DNA from 3 places in the Rummeliibacillus sp. NPDC094406 genome. Region 1 is predicted to be linked to each of the others. Evidence: riboswitches for the same ligand, from Rfam matches in the RefSeq annotation. Region 1 holds a riboswitch; each other region holds the start of a gene.
What was found. A riboswitch is a leader RNA that binds a small molecule or an ion and turns the genes downstream of it on or off. The one in region 1 is predicted to bind S-adenosylmethionine.
Positions count from the first base shown of each region.

Region 2: linked by a shared signal. The riboswitch ahead of ACIQ4I_RS15555 (methionine ABC transporter ATP-binding protein) and the one ahead of ACIQ4I_RS14635 (methionine ABC transporter ATP-binding protein) in region 1 are both predicted to bind S-adenosylmethionine.
Region 3: linked by a shared signal. The riboswitch ahead of metA (homoserine O-acetyltransferase MetA) and the one ahead of ACIQ4I_RS14635 (methionine ABC transporter ATP-binding protein) in region 1 are both predicted to bind S-adenosylmethionine.

Region 1 is NZ_JBIWGZ010000005.1:173,137-179,151, forward strand. Features, by position in the region: gene ACIQ4I_RS14625 (MetQ/NlpA family ABC transporter substrate-binding protein) at 1-257, opposite strand, end outside; gene ACIQ4I_RS14630 (methionine ABC transporter permease) at 273-965, opposite strand; gene ACIQ4I_RS14635 (methionine ABC transporter ATP-binding protein) at 955-1,968, opposite strand; SAM riboswitch class I at 2,096-2,195, opposite strand; gene ACIQ4I_RS14640 (YolD-like family protein) at 2,305-2,640, opposite strand; gene ACIQ4I_RS14645 (Y-family DNA polymerase) at 2,929-4,185, opposite strand; gene ACIQ4I_RS14650 (carbon-nitrogen family hydrolase) at 4,559-5,347, opposite strand; gene ACIQ4I_RS14655 (pyridoxal phosphate-dependent aminotransferase) at 5,509-6,015, shown strand, end outside.
Region 2 is NZ_JBIWGZ010000006.1:65,290-71,304, reverse strand. Features, by position in the region: gene ACIQ4I_RS15585 (acetyl-CoA C-acetyltransferase) at 1-310, shown strand, start outside; gene ACIQ4I_RS15580 (acyl-CoA dehydrogenase family protein) at 338-2,122, shown strand; gene ACIQ4I_RS15575 (arsenate reductase family protein) at 2,248-2,604, shown strand; gene gcvH (glycine cleavage system protein GcvH) at 2,685-3,065, shown strand; gene ACIQ4I_RS15565 (toprim domain-containing protein) at 3,201-3,542, shown strand; gene ACIQ4I_RS15560 (thioredoxin family protein) at 3,555-3,863, shown strand; SAM riboswitch class I at 3,921-4,025, shown strand; gene ACIQ4I_RS15555 (methionine ABC transporter ATP-binding protein) at 4,430-5,455, shown strand; gene ACIQ4I_RS15550 (methionine ABC transporter permease) at 5,448-6,015, shown strand, end outside.
Region 3 is NZ_JBIWGZ010000001.1:233,355-239,369, reverse strand. Features, by position in the region: gene ACIQ4I_RS01100 (GTP-binding protein) at 1-1,664, opposite strand, end outside; gene metA (homoserine O-acetyltransferase MetA) at 2,178-3,086, opposite strand; SAM riboswitch class I at 3,166-3,271, opposite strand; gene ACIQ4I_RS01090 (methyl-accepting chemotaxis protein) at 3,486-5,465, opposite strand; gene ACIQ4I_RS01085 (aminotransferase class I/II-fold pyridoxal phosphate-dependent enzyme) at 5,785-6,015, shown strand, end outside.

The DNA of each region.
Region 1 (6,015 bases):
GCACCTGAATCTAACGCTTTGTTTGGTTGAATATAGTCACTAAATTCTACTACTTCAACTTTATAACCTTTTTTCTCAAGTCCAGGAACGATTGCTTTTTTCAACATATCACTGTATGGACCCGCTGTTGCACCAATTTTAATATTTTTTGTTTCTGTAGCCTTATCTGTGTCCTTTTTTGCTTTATCTCCACCACCACATGCAGCTAAAGTTGTTGCTAATACTAAAGTTAATAATCCGAGTAAAATTTTCTTCATTGTAAAACCTCCTATTTATCTTTTATCTACTGCTTTTGCTATTGCATCGCCCGCTAATTGAATGATTTGGACGATCACAATTAAAATAACGACTGTTGCAATCATGATCGTGTTGTCATATCGGTAATAACCAAAACGGATTGCTAAGTCACCGATACCACCTCCGCCGATAATTCCAGCCATCGCTGAGTATGCTACTAAACTAATAATCGTCATTGTAATTCCTTGAATGACTCCTGATTTTGCTTCAGGAAGTAATACGTCTTTAATAATCATCCAGCGTGTTGCTCCAACAGCAATGGACGCTTCGATGACGCCTTTATCAATTTCACGAAGAGATGTTTCAACAAGTCTCGCGAAAAATGGTATCGCTGCAACAGATAGAGAAACACTTGCTGCGATTGGACCAATCGTATCGCCAACAATTATCTTTGTAAGTGGGAATAGTGCTACTAAAAGGATGATGTATGGAATCGAACGAATGAGGTTGACGATAAAACCAACAACTATATTAACGAACCGATTACCCAGTAACCCTGGCTTGCTGGTAGAAAATAATCCTTTACTTGTAATGAATAATAATAATCCGAGTGGCAAACCAATGATTAATGCAATCGCTAAAGAAATTCCCACCATTTGAAGTGTTTGACCAAACGCTTTCCAAATATCTGGTAACATTTCAGCAAAATGACTTGGATCAAATAACATAGTCTAACACCTCCACTGTTACTCCTCGACTTTCCATATAGGAAATCGAACGGTTTATATCTTCTACTCGTCCGTTCAGCTCCATGAGGAAAATGCCAAGCGGTCTTTCTTGAATATATTCGATTGTGCCATGAAGGAAGTTCCCTTGTACCTCGAATTGCTGAAGCATATCTGAAATAACGCCCTCACCTGCTACATCACCCTTGAACAAGATCTTTACAACCTGCCCTTTGACGTTTTGTATAATCACCTGTGGAATGTCAAATGATACAACACTGCTAATGAATTCTTGTGTTAATGGCTTTTCTGGATTTGCGAAGATGTCATAAACAGAGCCTTCTTCAATCACTTTACCGTCCTGCATAATGGCCATACGATCACAAATTTCTTTCACAACATCCATTTCATGCGTTATAAGAATAATCGTAATGCCCAGCTCACGATTAATTTTCTTCAATAATCGTAAAATGGATGTTGTTGTCGTTGGATCAAGTGCTGATGTGGCCTCATCACAAAGTAATACTGAAGGGTTATTTGCTAGCGCTCTTGCGATACCTACACGTTGCTTTTGCCCTCCACTTAGCTGCGCTGGAAATACATCTTTTTTATCTGCCAACCCCACCATATTAAGTAATTCTTCAACTCGTTTATTTCGTTCTTCCTTCGGTGTTTTCGCAGCTTTCAATGCAAATTCAATATTTTCTCCAACTGTTTTTTGGCTAATTAAATAAAAATGCTGGAAGATCATACCGATTTTCAAACGTGCTTGGCGAAGCTGTTCGCCTTTTAACTTTGTTAAATCTTGTCCATCAATTAATATCCGACCATCCGTTGGTTGTTCCAATAAATTAATACAGCGTAATAAGGAACTTTTTCCTGCCCCAGAGTAACCAACAATACCAAATATCTCTCCATCTCCAATTGTCAAAGAAACATGATCTACACCGGTTACCGTTTTCCTTTTTACTTTGTAAACTTTCGATACATTTTGTATTTCCAGCATATACATCCCTCTATTCCTCGTTAAATTACTATTGCAAAAAAATTCAATTATTCCTATCGACAAACTATGTATTTTTACTAAAAAAGATACATCTCTCAACTGAAAGATGTATCTTATAATCGACGTTCATTTATCTTTCAGAATTAAATTCTGTAGGAATTAGCACCTTCCCTAACGGGGGTTGCTGGACTTCACAGGGCCTATCCCTCAGTCGCTCTTGATAAATTCCATTTATTAAGTTGTAAGTTTATGATAATCATATTATTTCCTTTTACGTCATTTGTCAATGAATTTTTAGAAAAAATCAACTATTTTAAAATATCTTTATTTTTCATTTTATGCAAGAACCTTTATATGGAGAATGACTTCTACATCAATCCAATTATTTGTACGTTGTGTGGTGTCGTATAAACAAAGCTTTTTTTCTTCGCCTTTGAGTTCCGTAATGACACCTCTATTTTGAGTACTTGCTCGCTGATGCCAAACTTCTAGTAATACTTCTTTCTTGCCGTAATAAGCTTGCATTAGTTCTTCTTCTAATGCTTGCAATGTCCATTCATCAAATGCAGGTTTTGCAATCTGCTGTGTCTCCTGTTGCCAAATTCTTAGCCTTTGCACATGTTCTGGTAGCATCATCGCAGTCCACTTTATATTCCCTCGATCACGTATCAAGCTGATATCTCCTTTACAAATTCATTTGGTCTGCATAATTTTATGCTAAGGCTTTGTTTAACAATACTGTTGATATTTCATCAGTTTTGCTTTCATCGTGGACGCTTTCCGTTCTAGTAAGATTCATTAAATAATCAACAATATCCTATAACAGAGCCTATGCTAAAGATCTTTCCCCTGTTTTCAGTTATCCACAGCTGAGTTATCCACACTAACTTCCCTTTTTGCATATTACATTCACTTAGATGCATAATCCGTTTGTTTTCCAGATGCATAAATATACAGTTTCTATTTTTTATGTCCGCCGAGTAATTTGGAGCGCTTAATCGCCGTGCCTGCGTCTGTATAAGATACAGCCCGTAATACTGCTGAAGAACCATAGTTAGTGCGAAGCTGGTCCATCGTGGCACCAAGTTTACGACGCCTCCAACGAGTTGCATCAAAAAAGCTGAGCTGCATGGAATTTTCTGATTCTAGTTTTGTAATACTGATACTAATTTGCCGTACAGGACGTTCATTGTATTGTTCATTTAATATTTGTTGGCAAACACGATAAATGACCATTGTATCGTTGGTTGCTTCATCAATTGTGCGCGAACGTTGGAAACCTCCTCCAAAGGCATTTTTGCTATAAGAAATTCCCAGTGTAATGGTACGTCCTACTTTATAAGCTTCCCGTGCTCTTCTTGCCACATCCTCACACATTTCAAGAAGAACCGCTAACACTTCCTTTTTGGTGTTGTAATCTCGCATCAATATTTGACTTTTTCCATAACTAATTTGACCTTCTATCAGTGGTGCTTCACCTACTTTTGATAAATCGACGCCCCGAGCATGATAGTATAGCTGATTGCCCATAATACCGAAATGCTTTTCGAGTGTTGCTAAATCAGCATGAGCTAAATCACCAACAGAGAAAATCCCCATATTATTAAGCGTTCGTTCTGTTCGATGTCCAATTCCCCACATCTTCGATAAAGGTGTAACTGGCCACAGTTTTTTTTCCACGTCTTCATAATCCCATTTGGCAAAGCCTGTTTTTTTCGCATCTAAATCGAGTGCAAGTTTTGCTAACAGCATATTCGGTCCCATGCCAACTGTACTTGTAATTTCAAATTGTCGATAAAGTTCATCTTGAATTTGGTGTGCTGTTTCTACTGGATCTCCCCACAGTTTTTCGGTACCAGTAAGGTCGACAAAACTTTCGTCAATGCTATATACATGAATAGCTTCCTTCGGTACATAACTATTCAATAGCTTGGTAATTTCAACCGACATACGAACAAAATATTCCATCTTCGGTTCAAATAAATGAATATCTGGATGCTTCGGTATTTCATATAGTCGTGTTCCTGTTTTCACTTGAAATCGTTGCTTCATAATTGGAGAAGCAGCTAGAACAATACTCCCTTTTTGCTGAAAGTTTCCTACAACTGCAATCGCCTCTTTTTCAACATCTAAATGAGCCCACGATGCCATACAGCTAGCATAAAAACATCGCATATCTACACACATAACCGACCTTCTCGGCAGATTTTCATACAGCACAGCACACCTCCATAAGGAACATTTGTTCTTATTTTAAAATGAGATAAGTGAGATGACAAGTAGGAAGTCGTACTTTACCAATAAACGACAATGTTTTTGTTATAAGTATCCTGTGAAGTAATTTTTTATATGACCTATGTTATATATATGTTGCTTTGAGAAGGTTTTTAGAATGGCTTTATTGCTATGATGGAGATTTTTATAGGGGCTATCTACGTTTTTAGGAAATCAATCCACGAAATTTTAAATTGTATCTACGTCCTGTGAAATTGACGTCTCCAATTTAGGAATCTTTATCTTCTTTCTTGATGTGACTTCATTAAAAATAAAAACCCACTCTACTAAGATATAGTAAAATGGGTCAATGAATTTATTTCAAAATATCCTTATACAATTCTGGACGTCGATCATCATACACTGGAATCTTCTTACGTACCTCATCCACTTTCGAGAAATCAACATCGACTATGGAAAGTTCTTCATCTTCGTTACCTGTCCACAGTACTTCGCCCCATGGTTCAATCACCATTGATTGACCATTAAAGTTTTCTACTTTATTGCTAATACGGTTAATTGCAACTATGAAGCATTGATTCTCAATGGCACGTGCCTGCAATAATACTTTCCAGTGATCGATTCTCGGGGTTGGCCATTGGGCCGATACAAATATAACTTTCGCGCCGTTTAACGCATGAAGACGAAGCCATTCTGGGAAACGAATATCATAACAAATCACTCCAGCAGCTTGCAAATCTCCCAATTCAAAATTATTTTGCCCCTCACCCGCAGATAGATGTAAGTGTTCATCCATTAAGCGGAATAAATGTGCTTTGTCATACTCGCCAACTATTTCGCCATGGAGATTCACTGTATACATTGTATTGAAGAATCCGTCTACTTTTTTCGTTGCTACTGAACCACCTACAATATGAATATGTAGCTCTGAAGCTAATGCTTGAAGGAATTTCTTCGTTCTCTCACCATTCACATCTGCTAATTCCTCTAATTTTTCTAATGCATAGCCCGTATTCCACATTTCAGGTAAAATAACGAGCTCTGCTCCTTTACTAGCCGCTTCTCGAATAAACGCTTCTGCCCTTGTAAAATTTTTTTCAACATCTCCAAAAGCTACGTTTAATTGAATACATCCTATCTTCATTTTTGCACCACCTATAGACATTTTCTTAAAAAGGTTATACTATTTTCACTAAATCATTTTTAAATTCAGAAAATTCATTTTCTTCTATTCTAGCGATATCTAATTCAAATGTATAGTACATGGACTTAGCACTTTTAATTATCAATTGGAGGGAAATATTTATGGAGTTATCAACAAAACTAAAAAATTTACCGAAACAATTCTTTGCACACCTCGTTAAACAAGTAAGTGACGCCGTTGCAGAAGGAAGAGATGTAATTAATCTAGGACAAGGAAATCCAGATCAGCCTACACCAGCACATATCGTAAAAGCAATGCAAGAAGCAACCGCCAATCCGCAACTGCATAAATATTCACCTTTCCGCGGATTACCTGAACTAAAGGAAGCTGTCGCTCACTTTTATAAACGAGAGTACGATGTGGACATTGACCCTGAAACAGAAGTATCCATTCTTTTCGGTGCAAAAGCTGGTCTCGTTGAATTACCTCTTGCTCTATTAAACCATGGAGATACAATGCTACTCCCAGACCCTGGCTACCCTGATTATTTATCGGGTGTGACATTAGCAGATGTCCAATTTGAAACAATGCCACTTTTAGCAGAAAATGATTTCCTTCCAGACTACAAAAAGCTTTCTGAAGATATAAAAAAATGTGCAAAATTAATG
Region 2 (6,015 bases), on a different contig from region 1:
ACCAACTGTTGCAGTACCGAAAGCGTTGAAAATTGCAGGACTATCAATTGAAGATATCGATTTATGGGAGATAAACGAAGCCTTTGCATCACAATCAATCCAAGTCGTACGTGAACTAGGCATCGATTTAGAAAAGGTTAATGTCAATGGTGGAGCGATTGCTGTAGGACATCCGCTAGGTGCAACCGGTACAATCTTAACATTAAAACTGATTCATGAGTTAAAACGACAAGGTAAAAAGTATGGAGTTGTCACAATGTGTATCGGTGGCGGCATGGGTGCAGCAGGGGTATTTGAAATTCTTTCATAATCATTCAAACAAAGGGGAGAAAATAATATGACAGAAAATACATTGAACCTAATTAAAGGTGGTAGCTTTTTAACAGAGGATATTAATCCTGGGCGGGTATTTACTCCAGAAGATTTCACAGATGAACATAAAATGATTGCGAAAACGACTGAAGATTATGTACAAAACGAAGTCTTACCAGTAGTTGATAAATTAGAAAATCATGAATTTGAAAATTCAGTTCGTCTATTGAAAAAAGCAGGTGAGCTTGGATTATTAGCAGCTGATGTACCAGAAGAATATGAAGGGCTTGGTCTAGACAAAGTTTCTTCAGCTCTAATTGCTGAAAAAATGTCTGTAGCAGGTGGCTTCTCAATCACTCATGGTGCACACGTAGGAATTGGTTCATTACCAATCGTATTATTCGGTAATGAAGATCAAAAACAAAAATACCTACCAAAATTAGCGTCTGGTGAACTGATTGCAGCTTATGCTCTTACAGAACCAGGTTCAGGGTCTGATGCTTTGGGTGCGAAAACAACTGCAAAACTGAATGCAGAGGGTACTCACTATATTTTAAATGGTGAAAAACAATGGATTACTAACTCAGGGTTTGCGGATGTCTTTGTAGTGTATGCCAAAATCGATGGCGATAAATTCTCAGCATTTATCGTTGAACGTGCATATCCAGGTGTATCAACTGGTGCAGAAGAAAAGAAAATGGGGATAAAATCATCTTCAACACGTACTCTAATTTTAGAAGATGTAGCAGTACCTGTTGAAAACTTATTGGGTGAAGTAGGACGTGGCCATGTCATTGCCTTCAATATTCTCAATATCGGTCGTTACAAATTAGGTGTAGGTTCAATCGGTGCTTCAAAACGTGCACTTGAATTGGCTATTTCTTATTCAAACCAACGTCAACAATTTAATACACCAATTTCATCATTCAATTTAACAAAAGAAAAACTAGCGACAATGGCTTCTAAATTATATGCTTCAGAATCTTTGATCTATCGTACAGTTGGCTACTTTGAAGATCGTATGAGTCAATTAAGTGAAGAAGACAAAAATGATGGCAAAGCAATTGCAGCATCAATCGCTGAATATGCAATTGAATGCTCTATTAACAAAGTATTTGGTTCTGAAACATTAGATTATATCGCGGACGAAGCAGTACAATTACACGGTGGTTATGGATATATGCAAGAATACGAAGTAGAACGTATTTATCGTGATTCTCGTATTAACCGTATTTTCGAAGGAACAAATGAAATCAACCGTCTAATAGTTCCGGGTACTTTCGTGAAAAAAGCGATGAAAGGCGAGCTACCACTTCTACAACAAGCACAAAGCTTACAATCGGAATTGTTATCGATGATGCCAGAAGAAATTAGTGATGAACCATTAGCACAAGAAAAATATTTAGTGAAAATGGCAAAGAAAATTGCATTACTTGCAGCTGGAACTGCTGTACAACGATTTGGCCCAAAATTAGAAGTAGAACAAGAAATATTAGTCAATATTGCTAATATTGCAAATCAATTATTCGCGATGGAGTCAGTAGTTCTACGTACAGAAAAAGCAATTGCTCGTGATGGTTTCGATAAATCGGCACAAAAAGTCCTTTATACAGAAATCTTCGTACAAGAAGCATTTGCGGAAATTGAAAAAGAAGCGAAAGAAACAATTATTGGTTCGGTAGAAGGCGACGATGCACGTATGTTGTTATCTGCATTACGCAAACTTACACGCTTCACTCCATATAACTTGATTGCGAAAAAGCGTCAAGCATCTGTAAAACTTATTGCTTCAGAAAAATATACTGTCTAATGAATAAAATTTGAATAAAAAAGAGATATCCGGTCATTATAAATAGTGATCGGATTTCTTGCGTGTAAACGGAAGACTCTCTACAATTGAGTGAGAAAGAAATCCAGTTTAAAAGGAGCTTTTAGATGACGATTAAAATAATTCAATATCCAAAATGCACGACTTGTAGAAAAGCACAAGCTTGGCTAAAAGAAAATGACGTTGAATTCACTCTACAGCATATTGTAGAAGAAACCCCAACAAAAGAAGAACTGGCAAACTATTGGAAAATGAGTGGTTTACCATTAAAAAAATTCTTTAATACATCAGGGATGAAGTACCGTGAACTGCAATTAAAAGATCGCCTAAATGAAATGTCTGATGATGAACAGTTAGATTTACTTGCTTCAGATGGCATGTTAATAAAAAGACCGATTGTCACAGATGGTCAAAAAATAACATTGGGATTTAAAGAAAATGAATTTGAAAATACGTGGAAATAAGAGAATTGAATGACTTGTTTTTATATTAAGAATATGTCAAAATTGAAGTGTATATTAATACATATTTGGAGGGTTAATTGATGAGCATACCAGCAGAATTACGTTACTCAGAAGAACACGAATGGGTTAAAACAGAAGATGGCAAAGTACGCATTGGTATTACAGAATTTGCACAATCTGAACTTGGTGATATCGTATTCGTTGAACTACCTCAAGTAGGAGACGAATTAGTAGCAGATGAGCCATTTGGTAGTGTTGAATCTGTAAAAACAGTTTCAGAACTTTATGCACCAATTTCAGGTAAAGTTGTGGAAATCAACGAAGAATTAGAAGACAGCCCAGAATTCGTTAACGAATCTCCATATGAGAAAGCTTGGATGGTCGTTCTTGAACCTACTGATGCTTCTCAAATCGAAAAATTACTTACAGCTGAAAAATACGCAGAACTAATCGAAGAATAACGATACTAGTAAAAGCGCCACACTTTTGTGTTGGCGTTTTTATGTATATATGCCTTGATTTGGATAAAGTGAAACTTCCATCAGTGGGGGTATTACTGCCCGTTAATTCGGGATTAACTGTAAGGAGGAATCGGCATGTCTGACAAAGTGCTCATTGTTGAAGGCAGGCAAGATAAATTGCAAATCCAACCCCTATTAGCAGAAAATATTCCAATCCTTTGTACGAATGGGACAATTAGTGCGAGTAAATTAGAAGAGCTGATTTACCCCTACGAAGAATATGATTTATATGCATTTTTTGACGAAGATTATTCGGGTGACTGTTTACGTGCTTTAATGAAAAAAGAATATCCAGAAGCGTGTCATTTACGTACGCTTTCTTTATATAAGCAAGTAGAGGCCACGCCTAGAAAATATTTGGCTAGAATATTATTAGCTGCAGATTTCAAGATTCATCCAGTGTATCTTATAGAATAGGAATGACAATTTATGCAAGAATGGACAATAGAACAATGGGAGAATATGAAGGAAAGTGAGCAATTATGCGCATTTTATTTATACACCCCAATGTGTGGTACATGTATGGTCGCCTCCAAAATGATGGAAGTGGTGGATCAGACATTACCGGATATTCCAATGGGAAAAGCTAACTTAAATTATGTTGAACAAATAGCATATGATTACAAAATTGAAAGCGTCCCATGTTTACTGATTGCTGAAGACGGAAAAATTCGAGATAAGATTTATGCATTTCAATCCGTTTCTTATTTATTCGAAAAATTTCATAAAAAGGATTGACGATACTCACATAGAGTGGTAAAGTATCAAACATAAATTAAATAAATATTTAAGTCGCTCTTATTTAGAGAGGTGGAGGGAAGTGCCCTATGAAGCCCGGCAACCGTCACAGTGTGTGACACGGTGCCAATTCACGCAAAGTTTAACTTTGGAAGATGAGAGAACGGTTTTCGTATATTGTACGGTAGACCCTTCTGCGAATCTTGCAGAAGGGTCTTTTGTTCGTTGCAGGCAATTATGGTTGATTAGTAGTGGTGTGAAAATAGGCTCTACCCAATTTGTTGGGGTGTTCTCACAATTTAGCAAAATGCATGAATTTTAATAATAAAATTTTTTTATGCAAATTTGTTGAAGTGGAATCAGTGAAGACTCCTGCGGGAAAGCGAGCCAGGGAGACCCCACAGCGAGATTGTCTCTGCGACGAAGCTAGCGAAGCGATGCAGGAGCACAAGCGAGGAGGCTCGCCGGTTCGCCCACGGAAAGCGAAGCTGATTCCACTTCATGTTATAGCATATTTGTACTATAAAAAGTTGACATAGAATTTAATATAGAAGGTGGTTTTGACAATGATTCAACTAGAAAATGTAGTAAAGAAATACAAGACCGCTAATGGATCTCTAACTGCAGTTAATGATGTTAATTTATCAATAAATGATGGCGAGATTTTTGGCATTATCGGTTATAGTGGCGCAGGTAAAAGTACTATGATCCGTTTACTAAATGGTTTAGAAAAACCTTCATCAGGTACGGTTACAGTAAATGGACAGAATATTTCAGCGATTAAGGGAAAAAGCTTAAGAAATGCTCGTCATAAGATCAGTATGATATTCCAACACTTCAACTTATTATGGTCGAGAACGGTTGAGGAGAATATCGCTTTTCCACTAGAAATTGCAGGTATTAGTAAAGCAGAAAGAGAAAAGCGAGTGCTTGAATTAATAGAGTTAGTTGGTTTGAGAGGACGAGAAAAAGCGTATCCTTCACAACTTTCAGGCGGTCAAAAACAACGAGTAGGGATTGCTCGTGCATTAGCGAATAACCCAGAAGTGTTACTTTGTGATGAAGCGACTTCAGCGCTTGATCCCGAAACAACGGATGCCATTTTAGATTTACTTGTTAGTATCAATGAAAAACTTGGACTAACAATCGTTTTAATTACCCATGAAATGCATGTAATTCGCAAAATTTGTCACCGCGTTGCAGTGATGGAATCTGGGAAAATAGTAGAACAAGGTAATGTTTTAGAAGTTTTCCAATCTCCTAAAGCAGATGTTACGAAGAAATTCGTTTCTCAAGTGACAGAAACAGCGGGTCATAAGGAGTCGATTTCTCAGATGATTGACAATTATCCAAATGATCAACTAATTAAATTATTCTTTGTCGGTTCAAAAACAGAACAACCTGTCATTTCGCATCTCATTCGACAGTTTGGTGTAGATATTAATATCGTTCACGGGAATATCTCCCCTACAAAAAGCGGTCCATACGGTACATTAATTGTTCGAATTAAAGGAAGCGATGAAAATGTTGCAAAGGCTGTGCAATTTTTAGATGAGCAAGGTATTAAAACGGAGGTGATCAAGAATGCTTAATGATCTCTTTCCGAATGTAGATTGGGAACTAATGTGGGAAGCAACCAGAGAAACAATCTATATGACAACTGTTTCAACAGCTCTTACATTTATCATTGGATTATTACTAGGAATCTTGTTATTCCTTACAAGTCCAACACAACTTTGGGCCAATAAACTTGTTAACTTATTAACAGGCTCCGTTGTGAATATTTTCCGATCAATTCCATTTATCATTTTAGTTATTCTTTTAATTCCATTTACAGAATTTTTGTTAGGTTCTATTCGTGGGGCAAACGCAGCATTGCCAGCATTAATAATCGGTGCTGCTCCATTCTATGCTCGAATGGTTCTGATTGCTTTACGCGAAATTGATAAAGGTGTTATTGAAGCGGCACGTTCTATGGGTGCTAAAACTTGGACAATCATTTGGAAGGTTTTAATTCCAGAGTCATTACCAGCGTTAATTTCAGGTATTACCGTAACAGCTGTAGCATTAGTCGGTTACACGGCTATGGCGGGTGTAATTGGTGCAGGTGGTTTAGGGAATTTAGCGTTCATGGATGGCTTCCAACGAAGTC
Region 3 (6,015 bases), on a different contig from region 1:
GCTTCAAATTCCCCGCTTGCCTGTTGAATATCTGTCATCATGCGCCCAACAAACTCACTTGAAGCTTTCATTTTAAATGTATAATAAGGTTCTAAAAGTCTATTTTCAGCTTGTTCAAGACCTTGTCGAATGGCACGATATGTTGCTTCCCTGAAATCGCCACCTTCAGTATGCTTAATATGGGCTCGGCCAGTGACGAGAGTAAATTTAATATCTGTTATCGGAAATCCAGTTAAAAGCCCATGATGTTCTCTTTCAAAAATGTGCTGTTCAATTAATCGTTGGTGTCCTACTGATAAATCATCTGCATGACACATATTTTCAAATAAGATTCCAGTACCTTTTTTAGCTGGTTCCATGCGTAAATGCACTTCAGCATAATGCTTCAAAGGCTCAAAATGTCCATATCCTGTTACTGAATTATCGATTGTTTCCATATATAAAATTTGAGGGTTATCAAAATGAATTTGAAGTCCAAATCGTTCCTTTACAACTTCGACGAGCACTTCTAATTGAATAACACCCATAACATGGACATGAATTTCTTGGAATTTCTCGCTCCATAAAACATGCAGTGAAGGGTCTTCAGCATCCAGTAGTCTGAAATTAGCTAATACATCTTTTATATGTTCAGTTCCATCATTGACCACTTTGGATTGTAATGTAGGTACGAGTTCAAAGATTTGTTTAATTTCAGGATCAGTTCCTCCGATTACATCTCCAATTGTGGCTTGAGTGATGCCTGTTACTGCAAAAATTTCTCCAGCTGTTACTTCTTTCACAACCTCATATTGTTCCCCATTATATAGGCGAATCTCTGTTACTTTTTCAGAAATCTCACCAAAATGTAGTTCATCACGAACCTTTAACTTTCCTGTCATAGCCTTCATAAATGTAAATCTCTGTTTTTTATCATCATGCCGAATCTTAAAAACTTTTGCAGTAAAAGGAGCTTCACTATTAAAATTCGTTTGAGTTAGAGTCATAATCTGCTCAAAAAATTCAATGACCCCAATATCTTTTAATGCTGAGCCTTCAGCACAGGGGAATACCTCTCCTTTTATAATTAACTGTTGAAATTTTTGAAGAAACTGTTGATTATTTATATCTTGTTCCATATATTTTTCGAATAGTTCTTCATCTCTTTCAGCAATAAATTCAAGTATTTGATCTGAAATCGAATGGTCCGCTAGTTGATTTGTAATAGAAATAATGTTCTGTGATAATTCCTGCTGCATTTCTTCAATTACTCCAGCAACATTCGCACCCTCACGATCAGTTTTATTGATAAAAATAAAAGTAGGAATATTATATTTTCTAAGAAGTTGCCAAACTGTTTCTGTATGGCCCTCGACACCATCCACTGCACTGACAACAACGATTGCGTAATCCAATATTTGAATCGCTCTTTCCATTTCAGGAGAAAAATCGACATGCCCTGGTGTATCGATAATTGTATATGTATCATCCCCGATTACGATACGACCTTGCTCAGCAAAAACGGTAATCCCTCGTTCTCGTTCTATTGCATGATTATCTAAAAATGCATCTTTGTGATCGACACGTCCACGTTCTTTTATACTATTTGTATGATAGAGCAATTGTTCAGAAAAAGTAGTTTTCCCTGCGTCAACATGTGCTAAAACACCAATTGTTTTAAACATAATGATTTCCTCATTTCTTACATCCATTACAACTATTATAGCAAATCATCATAGATACTTATGTAATTGGGCATGAAAAACCGCTGAAAGATATTGAATTCTACTCAGCGGTAAACTATTATTTTGTAGCAAATTGAACAGAATTCTTTGGATTTTTATCAAAAATTTAATTTAAAAACACGCTTGATGATTATCCAGATTTCCCTATAAAAAATGTATGATCAACCGATTTCCGCTACGGATTGCTCGCTTTCCTGCGGGCGTGCGCTGAGCCGCTTCCTTCGCTACGCTACGTGCAGGGTCTCAGCTACCACGCTTTTCCCGCGGGAGTCGAGCAATCCTCCGCTACAATCAATAAACAATGAAATTCAAGCACCTTGAAAGTTAGATTTCAGAAGAATATTCTTCCTACTTTATACTAATCTACACGCTTGATGTATAAACTCTTTTGATACAATGTTCAACTTTCTAAATTATGAATCCACATGGCTACTATAACTATTAATGAATTCATTATTCCCATTCATATGGTGTTTCTTGGTAAACATAGTAGTTTAACCAATTTGAAAATAATAGATGTGTATGTGAACGCCATATATTTAATGGTGTTTTTGTAGGATCATCATTCGGGAAGTAATGTTCTGGAACGGCAATATCTAAACCCTTTGCAACATCTCGTTCGTATTCTTCCTTCAATGTGTCTGCATCATATTCTAAATGTCCAGTCACCATTATTAATTTTTCATCGTTTGAAATGGCCATAAATAGCCCTGCTTCATCTGAAGCTGATAATACAGTTAAATCTGGATGTGCTTCAACTTCTTCAAGCGAAACGGAAGTGTTCCGTGAATGGGGTGCTGTAAATACATCATTAAAACCTCTTAACAATTTGATTGTTGAATCATTCACAGTATGTTGATAAATTCCCGAACATTTTTCTGGTAATGGAAACTTTCCAATTCCAAAGTGATGATAAAGCGCTGCTTGTGCCCCCCAACAGATATGCAATACGGAGGTAACATTTGATTTTGACCAATCCATTATCGCTTGAATCTCATCCCAAAAGTCGACGTCTTCAAATTCCATTAGTTCGATTGGTGCCCCGGTAATAATAAGACCATCAAATCTTCGATGTTTTACTTCTTCATAAGTTGTGTAGAATGTTTCTAAATGAGATTTGCTAACATTTTTTGATTCATGTGTTGCAGTGTTTAAAAACGTAACATTTGTTTGTAAAGGTGTGTTTCCTAGTAATCTAAGAAGCTGTAATTCTGTTTTCTCTTTTTGAGGCATTAAATTTAAGATTGCAATATTTAAAGGACGTATATTTTGGCTATTTGAACGATCCTCATCCATTACGAAGATTTTTTCTTTCTTTAAAAGTTCTGTGGCAGGTAGATCTTTTGGAATATTAATTGGCATTCGTGAACACTCCTTTTCATAATAAAATAAAAACCTCTTTTCTATGATAAGAAAAGAGGTTTAAAATCTGGGCTTCTTTTTCTTATCTTCCAAGACGAATGTCTTGTAGGACTTAGCACCTTTCTGCAATGCAGAGGTTGCTGAAGCTTCGTCGGGCCATTTCCCTCAGCTTCTCTTGATAAGAGTTATGTAATTAATGTAATCCTAACATGTTAACATTATTAATGCAAACTTTTCTGAAAATTAAATTTCAAAAATAAACGTTGATTTATAAAGGTTACCAAACACATTAATTTTATAGGTATTGAGATTTCACACACAATTTAAGTAATAAACCCAAATGTTAGACTTAAACATTTGGGTTTTCAAGTCAATTTTAATAACCTTTTTATTAATGTATTAATCTATATTAAATTTTTTAACGGCTTTTGAAAGATTTTCACTTAATTGAGTTAAGTTTTCAGCAGATACAGAAATCGATTCGATCGCATTTAGTTGTTCTGTTGAAGAGGCGCTTACTTCTTCACATGCTGCTGCTGTTTCTTCAGAAGTTGCTGCCATTAGTTGAATAATATCAACTACTTCATCTTTAAAATTCGTTACTTCCAATACATCTTTAGAAACTTCAGAGATTGATTCTTCAAGACGAAGAACTAGATTCGAAATATTACCAAAAGTTTCACTTGTGATTTCTACCACTTCATTTTGTGTATGGAAAGTTTTTTTGGTTGCTAACATTTGATCTGTTACTAGTTTTGATTCTAATTGTAATGCATTGACAGTTTCTCGAACCTCTTCAGTTGCCGTTGCTGATTGCTTTGCTAATTTTCGAACTTCTTCTGCTACGACAGCAAAGCCTTTTCCGTGTTCTCCTGCTCTTGCTGCTTCAATACTAGCATTAAGAGCCAATAAATTTGTTTGATTTGAAATATCCATTATTGTTTGCATAACACTATTTATTGAGTTGATTTTACTTTCCAAAGCTAAAATTACCTTTGCCATTTCTGACATACTATTTTCCGACTCAGCGAATGTGGATTGTAATTTATTTATTTGCTTTTGGCCGCCTTTATTTACTTGTTGCGCTTCTTCTGCGATAACCTTCATGCCAATAGATTTTTCGTGAATATCATTAATTTGGATGCTTAACGAATTTGCATGTTCGCCCGCAGTTTCTGCACGACCCGCAGAATTACTTGCACCTTCAGCAATTTCACCTATAGCAGCTGTAACTTCTTCACTTGAAGCATTGGTCTCCTCAGCTAAAGCGTTTAATCTGATCGAGTTATCATTCACTTCAAAAGATGAATCTTTTACAACTCGTATAATTGAACTCATATTTTCTGTCATTTTGTTGAAATCTTCAGACAGCTGACCTACTTCATCATTGCCTTTGTATCTTGAGCGAACGGTTAAATCACCGTTTGCAACTTGATCCATTAACTTTCTTAATACACCTATTGGTTTTGTAATTTTGGCAATAACTACTACTAGTGCAGCAAAAAGGATAGCTAATAGAATAATTGATACAATAACAAAGATATTTCGGATATCTGTAGCTGTTTTGTGAATTTGCCCTTCATCATAAACAGCCCCAATTTTCCACTTTAAGTTAGGTAAAGTATTGTAAATAGTTATGTACGATTTACCTTCTTCGTCATCATATACAACGCCTTTTTCTTTACTGCTATCAAATATTTTTTTGACATATGAATATTTAGACAAATCTTGACCAGATTTTGTCGGATGTACAATTGCTGTACCATTGTTACCGATAATCACTGGATAACCATTAAACCCAAGTTCCCTTTTAGAAATTTCTTTAGATAAGTTTGATAACAAAATATCAGTCCCTACTACACCAATAACTTCGCCATCTTTCACCACAGCTTTTGCAGCAGAAATCGTATATTCCTTTGTTGCTTGATCAATATAAGGAGCAGTCCAATATACTTGATCTGGATTATTGAAAGCATTTTTATACCAATCTCGTGATGTAGGATCAAAATCAGAACCTAAATCAACTTCGGGCATAATATCTAAATGTCGGTTTGATTGTGCATAGTATACAGAAGTTGTTGAGTTATAGATTGATAAGAAATCATTGAACTTTCCATTTAAGATTTTTTTCGATGACTTGCCTTTATAATTAAGAACTTCACTTGATTTAGAAAATTGAATAAGACCTTTTTCATAGTTACCAAGATAATTTTCAATTGATGAAGACATTTCAGTTACCAGTACTTGACTTTGGTCGATTAAACTAGCATCTGTTTTTTTATTTACTGTATATGTACTGACAATATTCAGTAAAAATAATCCTACAGCAACCAGAAAAATAACTGTACTTATAATTTTCCACTTAATTGTTTTACCCATTTTATTCTTTTCCCTTCTAAGCCCCATAGTAATAAATTATTAACATTAAACAGGTAATATAGACTCATGAATTTTTCCACCTCAATAGTATAACAAATTTCGACAAAATACTTCACAAATAATTTTATTTTTTAAGAAAATTCACACTAATACTTAATTTTTCCGGAATATGATACTTCTAAAATCGATATATACTATACTTCAAGTTATAACCAAATTATTTATATTTTTTTAATTTATATATATTTCTCTGTTATATAATAGATAACTATGGTAGAATATTTGTTAAATTTATATTTCAACTAAGGAGTGCTTACTAGTGAAAATCGAACGATCAAAGAAAATGGCTATGTTTCCAAAAGCAATATTCGGAGATTTAAAGGCCGCCGCCACTCGTAAAGCAGCTACTGGCACAAAGATAATTGATTTAAGTCTAGGTAGCCCAGATCTACCACCAGATGAGAAGGTTCGTATGGAGCTTTCAAAACAAGCAGCTTTGGAAAGTTCTTATGGTTATACTTTAGGCGGAACAAAAAAATTCTATCAAGCT